3 regions of the Pseudoalteromonas sp. C8 genome follow, and region 1 is predicted to be linked to each of the others. Evidence: predicted binding sites of a transcription regulator. Region 1 holds the regulator's gene; each other region holds the start of a gene.
What was found. The regulator sigma-54, encoded in region 1, starts transcription at its own class of promoters, with help from an activator protein. The targets are predictions, from matches to a motif close to GTTGGCACGNNNNTNGNNT.
Positions count from the first base shown of each region.

Region 1 (7,879 bases):
AGCAGCTGCAAGTGCAGTTAGTAAGTTGACACCTAACCAAACTGAGCGTTTTTTAGAGCTTTTTAGTACTGGCGCAAAGGTATCTTCTTCATCATCAAGACCGGCTAAGCCCAATAAACTATGCTCAGCATCTTCTCGGATTACGTCAACGATGTCATCGATAGTGACACGGCCAAGGAGCTGATCGTTATCATCGACTACGGGGGCCGATATCCAATTATGACGTTCAAATAATTGCGCGACTTCACTTTCATCCATAGAGATTGGAATGGATTCACAATCTTCATCCATTAAATCGCGAACAATTTTTTCTGGCGGGTTAGTTAATAATGTACTCAGCGATAAAGCGCCTATAAAGCAGTTATGCTTATCAACAACGTACAAGTCATCGGTACCTTCTGGTAACTCGCCACGTAGCCTAATATATCTAAGTACAACATCGAGCGTAACATCAGGGCGAATGGTCACCGTATCGGTGTTCATTAGCGCGCCAGCAGAACGCTCTTGATACGAAAGTGCTTGTGTTGCACGTTCACGGTCTTGAATGTCCATCGCGCTAACAACGTCTTTATAAACGGTGTCCGGCAGACTACGTAATACTTCACCTAAGTCATCGTGGCCCATATCTTCTGTTGCGGCTGCAATGTGCTTAGGTTCCATTTGGGCAATAATGCCTAAACGAACATCTTCTGAGAGTTCTTCAAGAACATCGCCTTGCACATCAGGATCAACCAACTGCCAAAGGAGTCGGCGAATTTTATGTGGTGATGATTCTAATAATAATGCGGTATCACAAGGAGCTGTTTTTGCGAGCATGCGCCTAACTTGAACAAATTGACCACTATTGAGTGACTTAGTCACCTGTTTTAGTTGCTGTAGTGGGTAATCTTGTTCAAAAGCTTCAGGCATTGGCGTCCTTTATAAATTTTTATATTACTTTATGGGGAGAGGTGAGTTAACTGGCGTCACTAACCGTATTTATTTTATATATCTGTTTTAGTTGGGGCATTAGTAATGCGAGCATTATTTTTATAACTGTTTATTCTTGTTCATTAAAACGTTGTGCTATTAATTCTCCAACAGCGTGTAAAGCTTGCTCAGAATCGGGGCCTTTACATACAACTTTTACTTCTTTGCCTTGGCTACTTTCAAGTAACATTAGTGCAAGTACGCTATCGCCTGCGGCTTCTTTGTCATCTTGAAATAATGTAATTGTCGCATCAAACTGCACTGCTAATTGGGCAAGTACGGTGGCTGCTCTGGCGTGCAATCCTAATTTGTTTTTTATTAAAAAAGTGTCTTCACAATGCATAACTTACTCTACCTAAGCTGAACAGGTGATTATTCAGCTATATTATTTTTCTTGTTCGCGATGGCGAATTTTCACATTGGGATGTGTCATTGCAAAACTTTCACCGATAGTTTGCGCTAAATATACAGAGCGATGTTGTCCGCCTGTACACCCAATAGCAATGGTTAAATAACTGCGGTTATTTCGCTCTAAGTGCGGTAACCACGTTTGTACAAATGTTTGAATTTGCCATGTGAATTTTTGCACTATGCTGTGATTGGCCAAATAATCTTTAACGGGTTGATCTAACCCATTTAAAGGTTTTAATTCAGGTTCCCAATGTGGATTTGGTAAAAAGCGTGCATCAAATACGTAATCTGCTTCTTTTGGTATACCGTATTTAAAACCAAACGATTCAAACGTGACAATCAGTTGCTTATCTTTTTTACCTAAAATCTTTTCACGAATAGATTCAGCAAGTTGATGAACGCTTAAATCAGTTGTATCTATCATAAAGTCGGCGCGGGTGATTAATACATCAAGTAATTCTTTTTCTTTTTTGATGGCTAAATCAAGAGGCAACGAGTCAATTGATAGTGGGTGTAATCTACGAGTTTCAGAAAAACGTTTGATCAATGTTTGATCGTCGCTATCTAAATAAAATAACGTAGGTTTTGCAAAGCCAGGCAAGTATTCAAGAATATCGTTAAATTCATCTTGTTGTTTAGGGATGTTACGCACATCAATGCTAACAGCAATTTTATCATAGCTATCAGACACACTGCGAACTAATGAAGGAAGCAAGTTAACTGGAATATTATCTACGCAATAATAACCTAAATCTTCTACAACGCGTAAAGCAACCGACTTTCCAGAACCAGAACGGCCGCTTATGATAATTAACTCCATTTAACACCCTTTATAAAACTATGATTGATTGACAATAACTTGGTAAAGCTCAGCATCTGATTTTGCACTGCGTAACTGTTTACAAAAATCTTTGTTGTTTAGTTTATCAGCAATGGTTGCTAGAGTCTTTAAGTGCTGCTGGTTATCGCCATCTGGTACGATGAGTGCGACGAAAATATCAACAGGGCGATTATCGATTGCATCAAAATTTATTGGAGTTTCGCTAACGAGTACTAAAGCCAAAGGCTCTTCTGCACCGCTCATTCTTCCATGAGGAATGGCAATGCCACGCCCTATACCTGTACTACCCAATTTTTCTCTGCTCATTAAAGCATTAAGAATATCTTGTTGCGGTAAATACGGAAGTTTGTCGTGAGCAAGTTCGCTAATGAACTCTAAAATTCTTTTTTTGCTATTAAAAAGGACCGCAGCTTTGCTGCAGTCCTGGCATATAAGTGAGCTTAATTTCATCATATTAGTGTCGAGCAAGCTTCTCTTTGTGTTTAATTACTTGTCGATCGAGCTTGTCGATCAACGAGTCAATGGCGGCATACATATCTTGATGTTCTGTAGAGGCAAATAACTCAGCACCGCTTACGTGTATGGTGGCTTCTGCTTTTTGATTTAATTTTTCTACATCGAGAATGACATGAACATTATTAATATGATCAGAGTGTCTTTCTAGCTTCGCAAATTTGGTATTAATATAGTCTCTTAGTGAATCGGTTAATTCTACGTGACGACCAGTTAAGTTTAGTTGCATAAGCATTACCCTCTTTTTTTTGCGTCTTAAATCAAACTTTTACGTTGATTTGACGGTGGAATAGCCAGAGATTCGCGGTATTTTGCGATTGTACGTCTCGCTACTTTAATTCCTTGCTCAGCCAATATATCCGCTATTTTGCTATCACTCAATGGTTTTGCTGAGTTTTCTGCTGCGATTAATTTTCGGATAAGCGCACGGATTGCTGTAGATGAACATTCACCCCCGTTTTCGGTGCTTACATGGCTTGAGAAAAAATATTTAAGCTCAAATATACCACGGGGTGTGTGCATATACTTTTGGGTTGTTACGCGCGAAATTGTTGATTCGTGCATTTCTACCATTTCAGCAACATCATTTAAAACCATTGGTTTCATGGCTTCAGGACCGTGTTCAAAAAAGCCTTGTTGTTGCTTAACAATACAATTTGTTACTTTTAATAGCGTGTCGTTTCTACTTTCTAAGCTTTTAATAAACCATTTAGCTTCTTGTAAATGCGAGCGAATAAACTGGCTGTCACCACTGGATTTTACAGTGCGAGACATTGCCGCGTATTGGCTATTAACACGAATTTTAGGCATGCTGTCTGGGTTTAACTCAACAACCCAGCGGCCTTTAATTTTTTTAACTGACACATCAGGAATAACATACTCAGATTCTTCTCTTACAATAGTATCTGCAGGTTTAGGGCTAAGAGTATGTATTAATGTCATTACTTCTTTAAGCTCTTCTTCTTTGAGCTTAGTTTTCTTCATTAATGTACGATAGTCACGAGCAGCTAATAAATCAATATGCTCGGTTAAAATCATTTTTGTTTCATTAATGTAAGGTGTTTCTTTGTCAAACTGGTTAAGCTGAATACACAAACACTCTTGTAAACTACGTGCAGCAATACCAACAGGATCAAACAGTTGGATGCGTTTTAATACAGCTTCAATTTCATCAAGTTCGACTTCGTTATCATCTTCGTTTTCTTGATTAAAGCTTTCTAAAATCTCTTCGCAGCTTAGTGTTAAAATACCTGAATCATCGACGGCTTCTACAATCGCAATAGCAATAGCTTCGTCTGTAGGGCTAAATGGCGTTAGTTGTAACTGCCACATTAAATACTCATGGAGCGTTTCAGTAGAGGCGCCTTGGTATATTGATTCGTCTTCAGGCATCGGACCCGATGATGCTGCTGGGGCGGCACTCATGTACTCATCCCAACTAACATCCATAGCCATGTCGTCACTTAGCGTGTCTTTTGCAAGTGCTTCACCACTATCTTGTTCGTATTCGCTTGGAGCATCATCGGCAGATGCGCTAACAGTTATGTCATCTGTATCTGCTTTTTGCTCGTTTTTACCTGCAGCGTCTTCTGAATAGTCTGCTTCTTCAACCTCTAATAGCGGGTTGCTGTCGAGAGCTTCTTGTATTTCTTGCTGGAGATCCAATGTACTGAGTTGCAACAAACGAATAGCTTGTTGCAGCTGTGGAGTCATTGTAAGTTGCTGGCCCATGCGCAGCTGTAGTGATTGCCTCATGTATCTCTAACAATCCTTTTATGTTGTTATAATTAATACTAGCAGATGCTTAAAGACATGGCGTAAATGTTACAGCCTAAATTGCTCGCCTAAGTAAACATCGCGTACTGTTTTATCATTTAATACGTGTTCTGGAGTACCTGATGCAATCAGCTCCCCATGAGAAACAATGTAGGCTTTTTCACAAACATCAAGGGTTTCTCTTACGTTATGATCGGTAATTAATACACCAATCCCACGATTTTTAAGATGTTCTATTATTTTCTTTATGTCTAATACCGAAATCGGGTCAACACCTGCAAATGGTTCATCCAGTAATATAAATTTAGGATCTGCTGCCAGCGCACGTGCTATTTCAACACGACGACGTTCGCCACCTGACAATGCCATACCTTGGCTATCACGAATGTGTTGTATGCTAAATTCATCTAATAATTTATCGAGAGTGTCTTCTCTAGCTTGTTTATTTAACTCTTTGCGCGTTTCTAAAATGGCCATTAAGTTTTGATAAACAGTCAGCTTTCTGAATATTGAAGACTCTTGCGGTAAGTAGCCAATGCCTAATCTAGCACGACTATGCATAGGTAAAAGAGTAATATCGTTATCGTCTATCGATATTTTACCTTTGTCGCTAGGTACAAGTCCTACTATCATATAAAACGTGGTGGTTTTACCTGCGCCGTTAGGGCCAAGTAAGCCAACAATACTGCCAGCTTTGACTTCAAGGCCGACGTTTTTTACAACTTCACGGCCTTTATAGCTCTTTGCTAATAGCTCTGCTTTTAATGTGCTCATGGTTGACCTTTGTCGCTTTTTTTACTTTTTTTAGTCTCGATTGGCACTAAAATTGTGTGAACGCGGTCAGTTGAGTTTTCATCTTTTTCGGCACTGATTAGCTGCTGCTCTATATCGTAGGTAATGCTTTTAGCATTTATTTTTTGTCCCGCTTGCGATACTTGTGCATTACCAACAAGCGTTAAAAAACGCTTAGATACATCATAACGTACTTCGTCAGCACTGGCGCTCATAGTCGTGCCATCTGATTGCTTTTCTTCAAAGTGCGCAGGGCTACCTGTAGCAATTAATAATTGTTTATTATCACCAAGTTCATCGCGTTTATGTACTTCTAAGCGGTCGGCTGTGATACGGCGGTTACCGTGAATAATTTCAACGTTTTTCTCAAAAATCCCGACATTAGCTTTTAATTGACCTTCTTGCTTATCGGCGCTTATTGAAATTTGATTTGCAGTCGGTTGCGTGTTTTGCTCTGCAGCACTACTATTAAACGCTAGTATAAGTGTAGGAATAATAAGTGATTTTAATATTTTATTGGTCATAATATATGGTTCGCGTATGGTTAATTAGTTTTATCACTTCGGTTTTTAAGTCGGCTTCTAGGCCTTTACCAGTGATTTTTAAATTGGGTCCAGTGATGATAACGGGTTGCTCCGAACGCATTGTTAATAGTTTTATATCTACCTGAATATTATCAGCATTGATTTTGTCTATCATGGCGTTATCGGTTAAGTTTTTGGCAACCACATTGCCTTCTAAAATTAATTGTTTGTCTTCGTATAATGTTGCTTCGTCTGCATTTATTTGCCACGTTTGCTTTTCGTTATATAAAGTAAAAATAGGTTTTTCAAAAAACGTAAAACCTAATTGTTGATATAGCTCCATTTTAGCCGCAGTGACTTTGTGGCTAATTTTACCTTGTTCGTCATAGGCTGTTTGTTTGAGTTCAATGGCTATGTAATCAGGCTTGGCAATAACTTCAGGCTCAGTCTGAGGCACAATATTTGTTTGTGTAAAATAAGGGTACCAAAGCCAAACCATACAGCTAATGAATAAAACGCTTAATATTATGCGCGCTGCATTCATGAACTAGTGCCTTGTGTAGTCAATGCCTTACCATTTTCAAGCATAAGTAAGTCGGTGAGCTCTCTTACTGCACCAAAGCCGCCAGGCATTTGCGTTACATAGTGTGATAAACGTTTAATAAGTGGATGGGCATCATTTACTGCAACAGCAAAGCCGACTAATTCCATAACGGGCATGTCAGGACCATCATCACCGATATAAGCAATTTGTTCATCGCTAAGGTTGAGTTTGTCTTTTAATTCTTGATAGGCAATGAGCTTATTTTCTTGGCCTTGATAAATATGCTGTACGGTTAAGCTGCTCATACGTTGTTGCACTATTTGTGAATGACGACCAGTAATTACAGCCACTTCAAAGCCACTGTTTATAAGCGCTTTAATGCCAAAACCATCTTTTGTATTAAATGCTTTTAGCTCTTCACCTTGATTACCAAGATAAATACGGCCATCAGAAAATACACCATCAATATCGCATATAAGTAGCTTTACTTTTTTAGCGCGTGCTTTTGCATCATCGCTCAGCGGTTGATAGAGTTCTTCAAATTGCATTTATAACACTCCTGCTTTTAATAGGTCTTGCATGTTTAATGCGCCAATAGGTTGGTTTTTCTCATTGACGACGATTAAGCCATTTATACGTTTGTGTTCCATAATATTAAGCGCTTCAGCGGCTAAAATATCTTGTGTAGCCGTAGTACATGACTTGGTCATAACAACATCTATTTGTGTTGTATGAATATCAATTCTTTGCTCTAAAATACGACGCAAATCGCCATCGGTAAATAATCCCACGAGCTGCTGATTTTCATCAACAATGGCTGTCATACCTAAACCTTTGGCGGACATTTCAATGAGGGCGTCTTTAACTGTTTGTGAAACGCTAATAATAGGTGTATTTGCGCCGCTGTGCATAACATCTTTTAAAGTAAGTAATAAGCGCTTGCCTAAACTACCACCTGGGTGAGATAGCGCGAAGTCATCAGCTGTAAACCCGCGAGCTTCTAATAATGCAACCGCCATGGCATCGCCCATCGCAAGCGTTGCAGTGGTACTTGATGTAGGAGCTAGACCCAATGAACAGGCTTCTTTTTCTACTTTAATACACACATGTACATTAGCAAGGGTCGCCATGGTTGATTGCGTATTGCCAGTCATCGATATCATTTTGGCACCAAGTCGTTTTAAAACCGGAATGATATTTAAAACTTCGCTGGTCTCCCCTGAATTAGAAATAAGCATAACCACGTCATTTTTAGTGATCATACCTAAATCACCATGACTTGCTTCACCAGGGTGAACAAAAAATGCTGGACTGCCAGTGCTTGCAAGGGTTGCCGCTATTTTATTGCCAATATGACCTGATTTACCCATACCAATGACAATAATACGGCCTTCGCAGTCGTACATTAATTGGCACGCGTTATGAAAGTTTTCATCTACATATTGTGCAATATCACTAAGTGCTTGGCGTTCAACATCTAAAACGCGAAGGCCTTGTTCAATAAAATTT
Region 1 is NZ_WTKT01000001.1:323,173-331,051, reverse strand. It holds gene mgtE (magnesium transporter) at 1-909, opposite strand, end outside; gene GQR39_RS01520 (HPr family phosphocarrier protein) at 1,040-1,312, opposite strand; gene rapZ (RNase adapter RapZ) at 1,355-2,200, opposite strand; gene ptsN (PTS IIA-like nitrogen regulatory protein PtsN) at 2,219-2,671, opposite strand; gene hpf (ribosome hibernation promoting factor) at 2,676-2,963, opposite strand; gene GQR39_RS01500 (RNA polymerase factor sigma-54) at 2,990-4,489, opposite strand; gene lptB (LPS export ABC transporter ATP-binding protein) at 4,559-5,284, opposite strand; gene lptA (lipopolysaccharide transport periplasmic protein LptA) at 5,281-5,826, opposite strand; gene lptC (LPS export ABC transporter periplasmic protein LptC) at 5,816-6,370, opposite strand; gene kdsC (3-deoxy-manno-octulosonate-8-phosphatase KdsC) at 6,367-6,918, opposite strand; gene GQR39_RS01475 (KpsF/GutQ family sugar-phosphate isomerase) at 6,919-7,879, opposite strand, start outside.

Region 2 (7,879 bases), on a different contig from region 1:
CTATTTGAAGATGTTATAAGCACTCATTAATGTATGTTTTAGTATGCTTGATAATGTAGATCTGTTTTTAACAGTAAAACGTTCTAATAATTAGTGTTTTTATAAAACAGATCTAAGTGGTAGGCTAAAAGTAGTAAGTATAAAATAGTAAGTAATTAAAAATAGTTCTCGCGCAACAAGGAACCCTCCTGTAAAGCGCTTTGCCAAGGAGTTTAGTATGATCACGCTTACCATTAATGGTAATAAACATGAGTTTTCTGGCGATCCGTCAACGCCAGTATTATGGTATCTCCGAGACGAATTGAATTTAACTGGGCCTAAATTTGGCTGTGGTATGGCTCAGTGCGGTGCGTGTACCGTGCATATTGATGGGGTAGCTCAGCGCTCGTGTGTATTGCCTGTAGCGGCAGTAGCGGGTCTTTCAATTACAACAATTGAAGGGTTAAGCGAGCAGGGCGACCATCCAGTGCAACAAGCATGGGTTGAGCATAAAGTACCGCAGTGTGGTTTTTGCCAGTGCGGCCAAATGATGCAAGCTGCAAGCTTATTAGCTGCAAACCCAACCCCTACCGACGATGAAATAGTAAGTAATATGTCGGGCAATATTTGCCGTTGTGGTACCTACCCGCGTATTCATAAAGCGATTAAGTCGGCCGCTAAAACAATGGCGAGTGTTCAGTATTTTGACCCAAATGAACAAGGGGAAGAAGTATGAACCAAGATAACAAATACTTTGATTTAAACCGCCGTAAGTTTTTAAAAACCAGTGCAATAGGTGCGTTGGTACTCGGTACTTATTTTGTAGGCAGTGCGCCAAGAGCATTTGCGGGTGTGTTAGAGCAGCCATCTGAGCTGGCAAAACGCGCAAACTTATTTATTGCACTGCGCCCAGACGGCATGGTTGAAATAACCTGCCATCGCTCTGAAATGGGTCAGCAAATTCGCACCGCGATTGCACAAATTGTTGCCGATGAAATGGAAGCCGCGTGGGATAAGGTTATTGTTATTCAGGGTAAGGGCGACCCTAAATACGGCGATCAAAATACCGATGGCTCGCGCAGTATTCGCTACAACATGCAGCGCCTGCGTGAAATGGGCGCAAGTGTACGTTACATGATGCAGCACGCTGCCGCTAAGTTTTGGAAAGTTGATCCACAAACCTGTACTGCTAATCAACACGTTGTTACACACAGCTCAGGTAAATCGCTTACTTATAAAGATTTAATCGACTTAGCGCTTACAATAACGCCACCAGAAGCTGACAAACTAACGCTTAAAACCCGCAAAGAATGGCGCTATATAAATACCGGCATGGCGCACATAGATTTAGCCGATTTAGTAACAGGTAAAGCAATATTTGCAGCCGATGTACGCGAACCACAAGCGCTGGTGGCTATAATTGAACGCCCGCCGGTAGTAGGCGGTGTTGTTAAGTCGTTTGATGCCAGTGCTACAAAAGCGATAAACGGCGTTATAGATGTTATTGAAATACCTGCACCAAAAGGCGCACCGCAGTTTCAGCCAAAAGGTGGCATTGCGATTATAGCTAAAAACACATGGGCTGCATGGCAAGGGCGTAAAGCATTAAATGTCGTGTGGGATGATGGCAAAAATGGCGATTACAATTCAAAAGAATTTAAAAAGTCATTACTAAAAACAGTACAAACTCCACAGGCAAACATACGTGATAAAGGCGATGCCATGGGCGTGTTGGCTAAATCGAGCAATAAACTCGTAGCTGATTATTACGCACCGCACCTTGCTCAAGCACCAATGGAGCCGCCTTGTGCAACAGCTATGTACAACAAAGATAGTGTTGATATATGGGCTGCTACGCAAAATCCACAAGCCGATATGAAAACAGTGGCGGCAATGCTTGGCATGGACGAGAGCAAAATTAACGTTAACGTTACCATGTTAGGAGGCGGCTTTGGGCGTAAGTCAAAACCTGACTTTTCAGCAGAAGCAGCTTACCTTTCAATGAAAGTAGGCAAGCCTATTCGTGTGCAATGGACGCGTGAAGACGACATACAACATGGTTTTTACCATGCAGTTTCGGCTCAGCACATTGAAGCATCACTAGATAAAAATGGCGCAATAGAATCGTATTTACATCGCACCGCGTTTTCACCTATTACCTCTACCTTTTCAGAAGGGGCGACTACGCCAGGAAGCTTTGAACTGCGCTTAGGATTTACCGATAACCCTATTAACACACCTAACATGAAGTTAGAAAACGGTGATGCGCAAGCCAAAGCACGAATTGGTTGGATGCGTTCTGTATCAAATATTTTTCATGCCTTTGCTATTCAGTCATTTATTGGCGAAGCAGCGCACAAAGCCGGTCGCGACCAAAAAGACTATTTACTAGACACTATAGGTCCGAGTCGCATTGTTGATGTAACTGAGCAAAATGCCACATACGATAATTACGGTGGCGATAAAGCGGTTTATCCTTTAGATATTGGCAGACTGCGCCATGTTATTGAAAAAGTAGCTGACATGAGTAAATGGGGGCGAGAGCTTCCTAAAGGTCGAGGTTTAGGAATAGCAGCACACAGAAGCTTTTTAACTTACGTAGCTACGGTAGTTGAAGTAGAAGTGTCGGATGCTGGCGATTTAAAAGTAATTAAGTCGTGGGTTGCCATTGATGCGGGTACTGTTGTAAACACCGACACTGTTAAAAACCAAACCCAAGGTGGCTCTATTTATGGGATTACAACTGCAATCAGCGATGGTATTACCTTTGATAAAGGGCGCGTACAGCAAAGTAATTTTCATGATTATCGCGTACCGCGTATGAGCGACGCACCTCTTGAGATTGAAGTTGAAATTGTACAAAGCGATGCACCACCAGCAGGGGTAGGCGAGCCATCTACACCGGTTTATGCGCCAGCATTATGTAATGCTATTTTTGCAGCGTGCGGAAAGCGTATTAGGCAGTTACCGATTGGTAACCAATTAAAAGCGTAGCTAAATAACCTACAGCTTAAACAAAAAAACCGCCAAATGGCGGTTTTTTTAAAAGCGGTTAACGCGGTTTAACGACCTTTTTCAAACTCATCAACTTCACGCTCTGCTTCTTCTTTAGATTTACCGTATTGCTGCTGGATTTTACCAACTAGCTCTGTACGGCTACCTTCAATTTTATCTAAATCGTCGTTGGTAAGATCGCCCCATTTTTGTTGAGCCTTACCTTTAAGTTCTTTCCAATTACCTTCGATACGATCGCTGTTCATAAGTTTATCCTTACTTTAGGTTAGTGAATTAACTGTCAGTTATAAAGTAGCAAGCCTTGTACCAATGAATAATAATGGTTTTATTGTTTTTATTATCAGTTGGTTATATTTTTATGTTGAGCGATTTTGTTTTTAATATTGCGCTATTTATTAAAAAATATACATAGCAGCCTGTAATTATTGCTGACATAAGTTACGCCGCTTTGATGTAACTCATTCTTAAATTTTTGTTTTAAGCTAATATGCAGGTATTAAACAAAGTAGTTAACCTGAGTGAGTTATGAATACAAAAACGTGTGAATACGGAGTGGATGACTGCTCATACAAAATGGCAGGTGAGTTAGCAGGTATTACACAATTGGTGAATGCGTTTTACGATAATATGGACGCTTTAAAAGAGGCTGAAAATATAAGGAGTATGCATTCAAAAGATTTATCGGCATCGCGAAAAAAGCTCGCTTACTTTTTGTCGGGCTGGTTAGGTGGTCCTAAATTATACGCTGAACATTTTGGCAGTATTAACATACCTCAAGCGCACAAACATCTACATGTAGGAATTGAGCAAAGTGATGCATGGCTTTTATGCATGCAAAAAGCGGTTGATGAGCAACCTTACGAAGCCTCATTTAAAATTTACTTAATGGATCAATTACGAGTGCCTGCAGATCGAATTAGAATGGTATCTGGTAGTTAATAGCAATTATTAATAAACATCAACCGCAGCTAGGCTTTGGTTTTTTGTTACAATGCCTGCAAAGCAATTTAGGGTAAATAGCTGTGCTGCCGGTTCAAGACATATATCAACAACTCGTTACTACATTACAAAGTAATCCTATTACGTTATTACAAGCGCCGCCTGGTGCGGGTAAATCTACGTGGTTGCCGCTGCAACTAATGCGCGATGGGCATTTTAAACGTATTGTAATGCTAGAGCCTCGCCGTTTAGCTGCTCGTAATATAGCCAGCTACCTAGCAAAGTGCCAAAACGAGAGTGTTGGGCAAAGTGTGGGCTTGCGGATTAGGGGCGAGAGTAGAGTAAGCGCTAATACGCGCCTCGAAATAGTCACCGAAGGCATGCTAACGCGCATGTTGCAAAACGACCCCGAATTAAGCGATATTGATTTACTGATATTTGATGAATTTCATGAGCGTTCAATTGCAGCCGATACCTCACTTGCCTTTGCGCTCGAGACCCAAAGTGCGCTGCGTGAAGATTTAACCATTATGCTTATGTCGGCAACGCTAGATACTGAGCGTTATACAGCGTTTTTTGACTGCCCTGTAATTCAATCGAGCGGTCGCAGCTACCCAATAGACGAAATATACATACCCATAAAAGATGAAAGCCGTTGGCTTGATGCAATTCCTAGCATAATAAAACAAGCACTTAATGAGCAAACAGGTAGCGCATTGGTATTTTTACCTGGGCAATTTGAAATACTACGCGTGCAACAAGCACTCACCGATTTACCTAGTAACTGCCAAGTCGCAACGCTATTTGGCGAGCAAGATAAAGCTAATCAGCAAGCCGCTATTGCTTCTGCACCAAACGGTATGCGCAAAGTAGTGCTTACCACCAATGTAGCCGAAACCAGTTTAACTATTGAAGGCATACGCATTGTAATTGACAGCGGCAAGCGCCGTGCAGCTACCTTTAATTTAAAAACAGGGGTTACTGAGCTCACAACACAAAGTATATCGCGCTCATCTGCTGTGCAGCGTGCAGGACGTGCAGGGCGAATAGAGCCGGGCATTGTTTATCGAATTGGCTCAAAGCAAACCTTTGAGCGACGTAATAGCCACGACAATCCCGAAATACTCACATCAGACATAAGCCAACTTATGCTTGAGGCAAAGCAATGGGGAGCCAGTATTGATGAGCTAACCCTACTTGATAAGCCCACTGAGCAACAAGGCGAGCAAGCAAGTAATTTACTTAATATGCTAGAAGCTATTGATAGCAAAGGTAAGCTCACACCGCTTGGCAGTAAAATGTTAGGTTTTGGTGCTGATATTCGTTTGGCGCATATGCTCTTAAAAGCACAAATACTTGATGACCAACTCCCAGGTATTTTTAGGCTCGCTATTTATTTAGTGGCATTATTTGAGAGCCGAGTAAACAGTGCAAACGAGTTGAGTTTAGCGCTGCATAGCCAACAGCAACGTCCGCATCCGGTATTTAAACAACAGCTAAAGTATTGGCAAAGCCGCTTAAAAGTAAAAGACGAAAACAGCGAATTAAATACGCATTATATAAGTTTGCTGGTGGCATTGGCATACCCCGATCGTATTGCTAAAAAACGGGGTAATGGTTATTTACTCGCCAATGGTGCAGGGGCTGAGTTAAATGCCGATTACTGGCACAACGACGATTACTTAGCCATAGCAACCATGGGCGGGCACAAAGGTGGGCGTATATTTGCAGCCACCGCGCTTAACCCACTTGAGTTACAAGAATTTTTACCGCATTTATTTAGTGAACTTACTCGTTGTGAGTTTGATGAAAAGTCAGCGCGCTTTATTCATCAAGATGAAGTAAAGCTCGGGGCTATAACGCTCAGAAGCCAGCCTAGTAAACAAAAACTAGATAAGAGCGAGCGAGCTAAAGCGTGGCTTAGCTTATTTGCTAAACACGGTTTTGCATTATTTAACGAGCAACCTGATGCGCAGCAATTGCTGATACGTATGAGCCTAGCAAGTAATTTAATGCCCGATAAATTCCCGCAAATAAACGAGCAACAACTTATTCAAAATGCAGCGCAGTGGCTAGGTGTGTTTTTAGAAGATATTAAAACGCTCACGCAGCTTAAAAAGTTTAACTACTTTGAAGCATTACAAAACTGTTTTGATTGGCAGCAACAAACCACGTTAAAAGCACTGTTACCACTGCGCTTAACGGTGCCAAGTGGCTCAAATATAAAAATAGAATACCAGCTTGATGGCCCCGCAAAGCTAAGTGTGCGTATGCAAGAAGTTTACGGCTTGACCAGTACGCCTATGCTTGCCAACGGTAAACTGCCACTGCTTATGGAGTTGCTATCGCCAGGTAAACGCTCACTGCAACTTACTCAAGATTTAGCACACTTTTGGGCTAGCAGTTACCGCGATGTGCAAAAGGAAATGAAAGGTCGTTACCCTAAGCATTTTTGGCCAGACGACCCTGCCAACAGCGTTGCAACGAATAGAGTTAAGAGCAAAATGTAGATGTTAGTTACTTAAAGTTATTTGTTTTATTATTGAGCGTATTAATATAGTGTACCTATAAATGAATCAATATTTTTAACTACAGGGAAGTAAGTGATGAAGCTACTTTTAACGTTAGGCTTGGCCTTAGTAACTGCTTTTTCGGCTTATGCTGAAAAGCCACTCGACTTAAATGCGTTTGCGCAGCAGTACTATAAAACAATGACCGCCACACAAGCACCTAACGCAGGTGCTAAAGAGCTTGAGGCTTATCTTGTATTGTTAACCGATGATATTGGCAATCAGCATATTCCGTATCAACCGGATGACTCACGTACTCCAGATGGTAAAAAGCAAATGCGCAAAGGTATGAGTTTTTACTTAGGTGCGCACACATTGTTTGAAAGCACACTGCTTAATACATTTGTATTTAACGATACAGGCTTTGCTATTCGTTATAAGAGTCATGCAAAGGGCATTCACCCGCAAAGTAAGCAGCCAATAGAATACACCTCCACAATGATGGAAGTAATAGAAGTTGAAAACGGTAAAGTGGCGATGATCCGCAAGTATCACGAATAACAAATAAGGATATATATGAAACATTTACTTATCGCACTATCAATATTAATGCTTAGTGCATGCGTTAGTACAAAAAGTGATTTTAGATTTGATGGCTCCACACCAGAGACAACTCAAGTGGGAGTTAATAAAGTTTTAAAAGCATTAAAGCCTCAAGATTCCATGCGTTTTTTAGGCGCTTTAATCGCAATTCAATTTTCTGACGTGCAAAGCTTAGACGATATTATGGGCGACCCGACCATGATGGGGGAAATGAATTACTTTATTATTGGCAAAAAAATAGATGGTTTAAATTATTACGAAGTACTGGAGCTTGCGAGTTCGTCTCCATCAAAAGTTGAATTTTCTGTCGTGGAATAATTTCAGCTTTTTGTACTACTTTAAATGTGTAATACCAATCCGCAATAATACTTAATCATTTTGCGGGGCTAAACGTGTCGCTACCTGCGTTAAAAAATTCTCATTTAGAACAACTAAATAGCGAATTTTTTGCCTAGCTATCAACACGTTTTTCCGCCCTCAAAATAGACCACTTAATTAAGCGTATTGGTATAATTTTATGTCTATATTAAATATATTATTGAAAGGGCTAAAGTTTTAACGCTATAAAATTTAATAGTAAACTTTGTTTATTCCTGCTCATGAATTTATACTACGCTTTAGTAAGAAGCTAATTATTTAGGTACAGGGAGTCTAAAATATAAAAATGTAAGCTACTTTGACTTAATTTTACACGATTAGATAGAGACTATGACATTAAGATTTTTTGTAATAATAGGTACTTTGATTTTAATGTGCTTTGTAACAAGTTTATTAGTTGGGTACCGCTATTTCTTTAGCCTGCCGACCATAAACACTAGTATTGAAGATTATCA
Region 2 is NZ_WTKT01000002.1:56,008-63,886, forward strand. It holds gene GQR39_RS02195 (hypothetical protein) at 1-30, shown strand, start outside; gene GQR39_RS02200 ((2Fe-2S)-binding protein) at 218-715, shown strand; gene GQR39_RS02205 (molybdopterin cofactor-binding domain-containing protein) at 712-2,973, shown strand; gene GQR39_RS02210 (CsbD family protein) at 3,042-3,239, opposite strand; gene GQR39_RS02215 (group II truncated hemoglobin) at 3,520-3,933, shown strand; gene hrpB (ATP-dependent helicase HrpB) at 4,017-6,443, shown strand; gene GQR39_RS02225 (nuclear transport factor 2 family protein) at 6,540-7,004, shown strand; gene GQR39_RS02230 (DUF6694 family lipoprotein) at 7,020-7,364, shown strand; gene GQR39_RS02235 (diguanylate cyclase) at 7,755-7,879, shown strand, end outside.
Region 2: a site for sigma-54 is predicted at 3,287-3,305, ahead of GQR39_RS02210 (CsbD family protein). Genes of this name have one in related genera too.

Region 3 (7,879 bases), on a different contig from region 1:
CCTTTTAAATCCGGCGCTTTGTAATACATATCAAATATATGGGCAAGTTGCTCTGGTGGAATACCTTGACCGGTATCTCGTACCTTAATAACTAACCATGGGCCTTCTACGCGATTTTCTCTGCTGCATTCGAGTGTTACTTTGCCTTGCTGAGTAAACTTAACGGCGTTGTTAATTAAGTTCCAAACAACTTGGCGTAATCGAGTCGGATCGAGCTGCGCGTAAACATCAAGTATGCCATTGCGCTTAATATCAAACTCAAGCTCTTTTTGCTCTGCTATTAAGCCTGCAAAATTAACTACATCGTTTATAAAGTCTGACACATTAATAGAATTGGTTGCTATATCGAGCTGATCTCTATCTATTTTATCTAAATCTATAATATCGTTAAAAATATTGCCGAGTGTTTCAGCACTCGAAAAAATAGTATTGCCCCAACTACGCTGTTGCTTATTAAGCTCTGTATCTAATAACATACGCGTTAAACCAACAATGCCATTTAAAGGAGTACGTAGTTCATGGCTCAGCGTAGCAATAAACTTACCTTTGTCTTTATAGGCAGTTTCGAGCGCTTGTGCTGCCTCTTTACGGCTAGTGATATCACGACCAAAACCCAGTAAACCAATGTAGTCACCGTCATCATTTATAAAAGGTAATTTACGCAGCTCAAACCAACGTGTTTCACCATTTACTTCATAACCTACATCTATAGTCAGCGCTTTATGGCTTTGCTCTACTTCTTTATCGGTTGCCAAAACTTCAGCTAAAAAATGACTCGGGAATATCTGCTCTACCGTTTTTCCTATTAGCTCACTACTTGATTTTCCCATTACCTCTTCAAACATTTTATTACAGCCGGCAAATACACCGTTGTTATCACGGTAATAAAATAGATCGGGAGATGAATCAACGATTGAGCGTTGCAACATACTTTGTTGGGCAAGTTCTTGTTGTGTTTTTTTACGCTCAGCAATTTCTCGGCGCAGCTCTTCGATAGCGCGATGCTTGGCATGAAATGCCATTTTACGCTCATCAATTTCAATATTTAAACGACTAATGTTGTCTTTTAAGGTTTGGTTTAAGAGCTTTTCCTGCTTGGTTGCGCTATCTAAATAAGCATACGAGGCATCTAATTGACGAATTGAATTAAGTAATACACTTATAATTAAAGGAGAAACTACAGCCGTAAAAAATACCACAGCCAAAATATCAACAAGGTGTAATTCGCCTATCGCAACATAATAAAACATGCTCGATAAAATAAGAGATACAGTTAAAAATAAAGTGTAACAAATAGCTGCGGTTTTAAATTCACCAAATCGCGTTATTGAGCTGGAAAGTACCCGAGCCCAAGGGCTCAAAGAATAATCGGTCATACGTAATTTTATCTCTTAGCTGTGTGCTTAAATATAAAGAAGGCAATGCGCATGTATAAACATACCATTTTCCCAGATTTTAGCATTTTTCTCCTACCACTACCCATGTTGTGCGATAAAAACAGAATTTTTCATGTTTGATTTTGCTCATCTCTTAAACTCATCATTTCAGCAATAAATTATTTAGTGTAAAATGCCCCGCTTTATTATCTCCAAAATACGAGTAGCGCACATGCAAACCAATATGCCAGATATAGCAGACACTGCACCCGCTTTACAAACAGGTAAATTAGACTGGGTTGGCATGGGCGAAATCGAACTGCCATTTATTTTTGAGTCACGAGACTTATCTCCAGTTACAGTAAATGCCAAAGCTCGTGCATTTGTAAATTTGCATAAAGAAGATGCCAAAGGCATTCATATGTCACGTCTATTTTTAGCACTTGACCTGCTTTCAACTGAGCAGCAAGTCAATCCGCAAACAATAGCGCAAGCACTCGATACCTTTATAACTAGCCACGAAGGGCTGAGCGATAAAGCACAAATTGAATTTAAATTTGAACTACCGCTACGTCGTAAGTCACTATTAAGTGGTAAAGCAGGCTGGAAAAGCTACCCAGTTGTACTTACCAGTACAATTGAAAATAATATTATTAGCTACGAGCTAACCGTAGATGTTACCTATTCTTCAACATGCCCTTGCTCTGCAGCACTTGCACGCCAGCTTATACAAAACGCGTTTAACGAAAAATTTAACCAAGAAACCTTAAGCCAAAAAGATGTGCACGAATGGCTAGGCACTACACAAGGCATAGTTGCTACACCTCACTCGCAGCGCTCTATTGCCAACGTAAAAGTAAAGCTTGATAGCAATATTCAAGAATTTGACGTAGTGACTCTAATAAACACCCTCGAAGCTGAACTTAAAACACCGGTACAAGCGGCAGTAAAGCGCGAAGACGAGCAAGAATTTGCTCGTTTAAATGGTCAAAACCTTATGTTTTGTGAAGACGCAGCGCGTAAAATTAAAGCTTTATTAGAAACAGATAATTACAGCGATTACTGGCTGCAAATAAATCATTATGAATCACTCCATGCACACGATGCTGTAGCTATTGCGGTTAAAGGTATTGAAGGTGGATACAAAGCTTAATAGCTACATCGTTTTAGCTTTTATAAACAGTTGGTAATTATTTTATAACTCATACTTTTTAGGCACGTAAATTGCTTTATTTGAGCAGTGTCAATTTGTTGTTATGGAGTTACCGTATGGAATTCGCTTTATTATTAATTCTAGTATTAGTTGTCGGGGCTTCTGTTGTTGCGTCAAAATTTAATGACGATGGCGGAAACCCGTATCCTTTTACCCGCAAGCAAACTGTTTTTACGCAGGTTGAAGGCGCTTTTTTAAATCTTCTCGAGCGTGCTGTAGGCGATCAATATAAAATTGTTAGTCGCGTTAAGTTAATTGACGTTATTGACTGCAAACAAGGTCTTTCTATTAAATCTAAACGTGCTGCTTTAGCTAAAGCTAAAAATAAGCAACTCGATTTTGTATTAATCGATAAAGAAAAACTAACTATTGTTGCGGCCGTTGACCTAGTTAACAATGCTAATAAAGATGGTCACAAAGCTCAACGCGACTGGTTTGTAAACGGTGCACTAGAGTCTGCGGGCATTCCACATATTCGTATGAAAGTTAAATCAGGCTACCGTCCTTCTGAAGTACGCGATGCAATTATGTTTAAACTTGGTAAGCCTGCAGCAACACAAACGCAGCGCCCTGTTCGTAATCGCTCACATAAGCCAGCGGTACTTTCACCTTCTCAAGCCAAAGCACAAACAACTGCTTTAGCTGAAATTTAAAAACCAAATTAAATACTCTCCTAAAAAGTATTTAAAGCGAGCTCATAAACAAGCTCGCTTTTTTGTTTTTTATTGCTAACTTCACGTATAATCAAGTGATTCAAACTCAGGAATTAAACATTATGAATGTTGGTATTATTGGCGCAATGGAGCCAGAAGTTAAAATTTTACGTGAAGCGATGCAAAACCCACAAATTTTAACTAAAGCAGGTTTCACTTTTTATACTGGTGAGTTGGCTGGTAACACAGTAACACTTGTTCAATCTGGTATTGGTAAAGTAGCATCAACAATTGCAACTACCTTACTAATTGACAACTTTAAACCTGATTGCGTAATTAACACAGGCTCTGCCGGTGGATTCGATCCTTCTCTAAGTGTTGGCGACGTAGTCATTTCGTCAGAAGTACGTCATCACGATGTAGATGTTACTGCTTTTGGCTACGAAATTGGCCAAGTACCACAAATGCCAGCAGGCTTTGCAGCTCACCCTAAATTAGTTGAAGCAGCACAACAAACAATCGAACAAATCAGTGATGTTAAAACACTTGTTGGCTTAATTTGTACTGGTGACACATTCATGTGTGACCCTGTGCGTATTGATAAAGCACGCAGTGATTTTCCTACAATGCTTGCCGTTGAAATGGAAGGCGCTTCAATTGCACAAACGTGTTTTACGCTTAACACACCATTTGTTGTAATTCGCTCAATGTCTGATATAGCAGGTAAAGAGTCACCACAATCATTTGAAGAATACCTAGAAACAGCATCAATCAACTCATCTAAAATGGTTGTCGCACTTTTAGAAAAGCTAACTGCAGTGTCTCTGTAAATGCTTAGCAATATTGTTCAAAACCACTTGGACTTTATTGCCTTCATACTAGCGCTCCTTGCTGAGCGCTTTCTTCCCCTTATTAGCTGGTATCATCCTAATACAGCGTTAAATGCTGTTTTTAGTGCTATTGGCAAGCGCATATACAAAAGCAAAGAACCTAAAAGCTATCAATATTTGGCAGCTATACTCGCAAGCACGCTCATTTTAAGTGTCATTCTCATTATTGTAGTGTTACTACTCGAGTTTGCTTTTTATCCTGAATTACTCGCTGGCCTTATTTTATACTTATGCTTAGAAAGTAAGAGTATTGATAAAAAAGCACTTCGCATTGCAAAGCTAACTAAACAAAATCAAAAATCGACAGCACGCGAATTACTAAAACCACTGCTTGCCCGTGAAGTTAATAGGCTTTCATCTCCTGGTATTATCAAAGCATTAATTGAAAGCTTAATACTGCGCACTGCTCGATACTATTTCGTAGTTATATTTATATTTTTAGCCTTTGGCCCTATTGCGGCCCTCGCCTATCGATTACTTACTTTAATACAACAAGCCTGGCGTAGTGACATATCCCCAAATAGCTACTTTTTAAAACCGCTTAAAACTCTGTTGTTTATTATTGAGTATATTCCAATGCGCTTACTCGCTTTAACTATTGCAGCAAGTAGAGCGAGCAAACAAAGCATGCACTACATAAAGCATTATGGTAGACATTTTTATCAAACAAATACAGGTTGGCTACTAAGCACATGCTCTGCATCACTTGGCGTGCAGCTGGGCGGGCCTGCAGTTTATTTAGGTACTCGCTTTAATAAAATGCGTATAGGTACTGATAGACTACCTACACCCGAGGATGTACCTGTAATAATTAATAGATTAAATCAGGCGCGTGTATTTTGGTTGTTAGTAATTGTAAGTATTGAAATATTAAAAGTGATTTAGTGACTATTTAGTGACTACCTCGTAACTATTTACAGACCCCAAAATACGAGCACAAAAAAACCAGCCTAGGCTGGTTTTTTAGTTTTCAAACGGTATTTAAGCTACAGTGATGTTTGCAAACTTACGTTTACCTACTTGGTAAATAGCTGTTGTGCCTTTTGCTATTTCAAGTTTGGTGTCAGTGATTTTATCTTCACCGTTAAGTTTAACTGCACCTTGCTTGATCATACGCATTGCTTCTGATGTACTTACTACTAAATTTGCTTCTTTAAGCAAGTTAGCAATTAAAATAGTCTCTTCTGCGATAGTGATTGTCAGCTCTGGGATTTCATCTGGTAACGCTTTTTTCTGAAAACGCTGAATAAAATCATCATGTGCACCTTGTGCATCAGCTTCACTATGAAAACGAGCAATTAACTCTTTAGCTAGTTCTATTTTAATATCGCGCGGGTTAGTACCTTGCTCAACACGTTCTTTTTGAGCTGCAATTTCTTCAATAGAAAGCGCGCTTAATAAATCGTAATAACGCCACATTAGCACATCACTAATTGACATTATTTTACCAAACATATCGTTTGGCGCATCAGTAATACCAATGTAGTTACCAAGCGACTTAGACATTTTTTGAACGCCGTCAGTACCTTCAAGTAATGGCATCATTAATACTGTTTGCGGCTTTTGGCCTTCAACTTTTTGTAGCTCACGACCCATTAGCAAGTTAAAGCGCTGATCAGTACCGCCCAGTTCAACATCTGACTCTAGTGCAACCGAATCCCAACCTTGTACCAGTGGATATAAAAACTCATGAATTGCAATTGGTTGGCCGCTTCCATAACGCTTTTTAAAGTCATCACGTTCAAGCATACGTGCTACAGTTTGATTTGCAGCAAGTTTAATCATGCCTGCAGCGCCTAACTTTTCCATCCAAGTAGAGTTAAATGCAACAGTGGTTTTAGCAGGATCTAGAATTTTGAATACTTGTTCTTTATATGTTTCGGCATTGGCTAGTACGTCTTCGCGAGTAAGTGGTTTACGCGTTACGTTTTTACCTGTTGGGTCACCAATCATGCCAGTAAAGTCACCAATTAAGAAAATAACCTCATGACCTAAATCCTGAAAGGTTTTCATTTTATTAATTAGTACAGTGTGCCCTAAATGTAAATCAGGGGCTGTAGGATCAAAGCCAGCTTTTATTTTTAGCTTTTTGCCCGACTTTAGTTTTTCAACTAGTTCGTCTTCAATTAATATTTCTTCTGCACCGCGTTTTATCTCTGCTAGAGCGGTTTGTAAATCCACTTTGTATTACTCCAAAATTCTGCCTACGAAGGGGCGGACTAGTTACTTGTAATCACGGTTTAATATAGGTTTAAACCGAATATATATATGTAGCTAACATAACAAATTTCTACCTAATTAAAATAACTTTTTAAGTTATTAATGCAACTAAACAAAATGAATTGAGTCTTAGTTAGATAGGACGTTAAAAAAGGCTTCTTAACCCTGATTTTAGCGTAGTTTAAGGTTAGTTTAAATCTACAAAGCACTAGTATTCGTACATTATTAAGTATATCCTGCAATATTATGTATTTATTATCTTGACAGCAGAAAAAGGCACGTTATGGTTCACGTGGTTAACACTCTCCCAAAAAAACACAAATTGCTTATTTTAGGTTTAGTTTCTGCTATTGCCGGCTTGGCATTTCTTCCTTCTGAAAAAGCGACTGCTTCTAAAGACAATAATGCAGATGCATTAGAGATAGGCAAGCGCTATGAGTTACAAGTTAAAGTTGATGACAACGAAAAATTAACTGAGTTAAATTCAGAGCAAGCAGCAGAAAAGTTACCAGAATACGACTTTGTCGATCATAAAGTTAAAAATGGCGACAATTTAGCAATTATCTTCAAACGTGCTGGTTTTTCAGCTCAAACGCTCCATAAACTAATTAACACTAACGCAGAAACGCGCAAGCTAACTAAAATTCACCCCGGTGAAATACTTAGCTTTGCGACAGCTGAAGATGGCTCTTTGGCTCAACTACGCTATGTAATTTCAAAAACAGATACTTTATTTGTTACCTTAAACGACGAAGGTAATTACGATACAGCTATCGATAGTAAAGAAATTGAAACGCTAACTAAAACCGCTGGCGGCGAAATATCTAATAACTTTTGGACTTCAGCAATTGCGGCAGGTTTAAGCGAGCGCCAAATAATGAACTTTGCTGACATATTTGGCTGGGATGTTGATTTTGCAAACGACATTCGTAAAGGCGATTTATTTGGCTTAATTTACGAGTCTCACTATGTTGATGGCGAGTTTATTGGTACAGGTAAGATTATTGCAGCTGAATTTGTAAACCAAGGTCAGCGCTTTGCAGCGATTCGCCATACCGACGGCAATTTTTATACGCCTGAAGGGCGTAGCATGAAAAAAGCATTTTTACGTGCACCTGTAAGCTTTAAGTATATTAGTTCGAGCTTTAATCCTCGTCGCTTACACCCAGTTACTGGGCAAGTTAGAGCGCACCGTGGTATCGACTTTGCGGCACGCACTGGCACACCGGTGGTTGCATCAGGTAACGGTAAGGTAGTTAAAGCGGGTTACAGCAAGTACAACGGTAACTACGTATTTATTAGCCATGGCACACAATATGTAACTAAGTACTTACACCTAAATAAGAAACTAGTTAAAACGGGCCAAAAAGTTAAACAGGGCCAACAAATTGGTACTGTAGGTTCTACGGGTCGTGTTACTGGCGCGCATTTACACTATGAATTTTTAGTAAATGGCGTTCACCGTAATCCTAAAACAGTAAAACTTCCTAAGTCAGAGCCACTACCTCGCTCAGAACTTGCTAAGTT
Region 3 is NZ_WTKT01000013.1:27,941-35,819, reverse strand. It holds gene arcB (aerobic respiration two-component sensor histidine kinase ArcB) at 1-1,376, opposite strand, end outside; gene folE2 (GTP cyclohydrolase FolE2) at 1,609-2,529, shown strand; gene GQR39_RS13335 (DUF2726 domain-containing protein) at 2,646-3,242, shown strand; gene mtnN (5'-methylthioadenosine/S-adenosylhomocysteine nucleosidase) at 3,365-4,072, shown strand; gene ampE (regulatory signaling modulator protein AmpE) at 4,073-5,017, shown strand; gene tyrS (tyrosine--tRNA ligase) at 5,114-6,313, opposite strand; gene GQR39_RS13315 (peptidoglycan DD-metalloendopeptidase family protein) at 6,636-7,879, shown strand, end outside.
Region 3: a site for sigma-54 is predicted at 2,588-2,606, ahead of GQR39_RS13335 (DUF2726 domain-containing protein). Genes of this name have one in related genera too.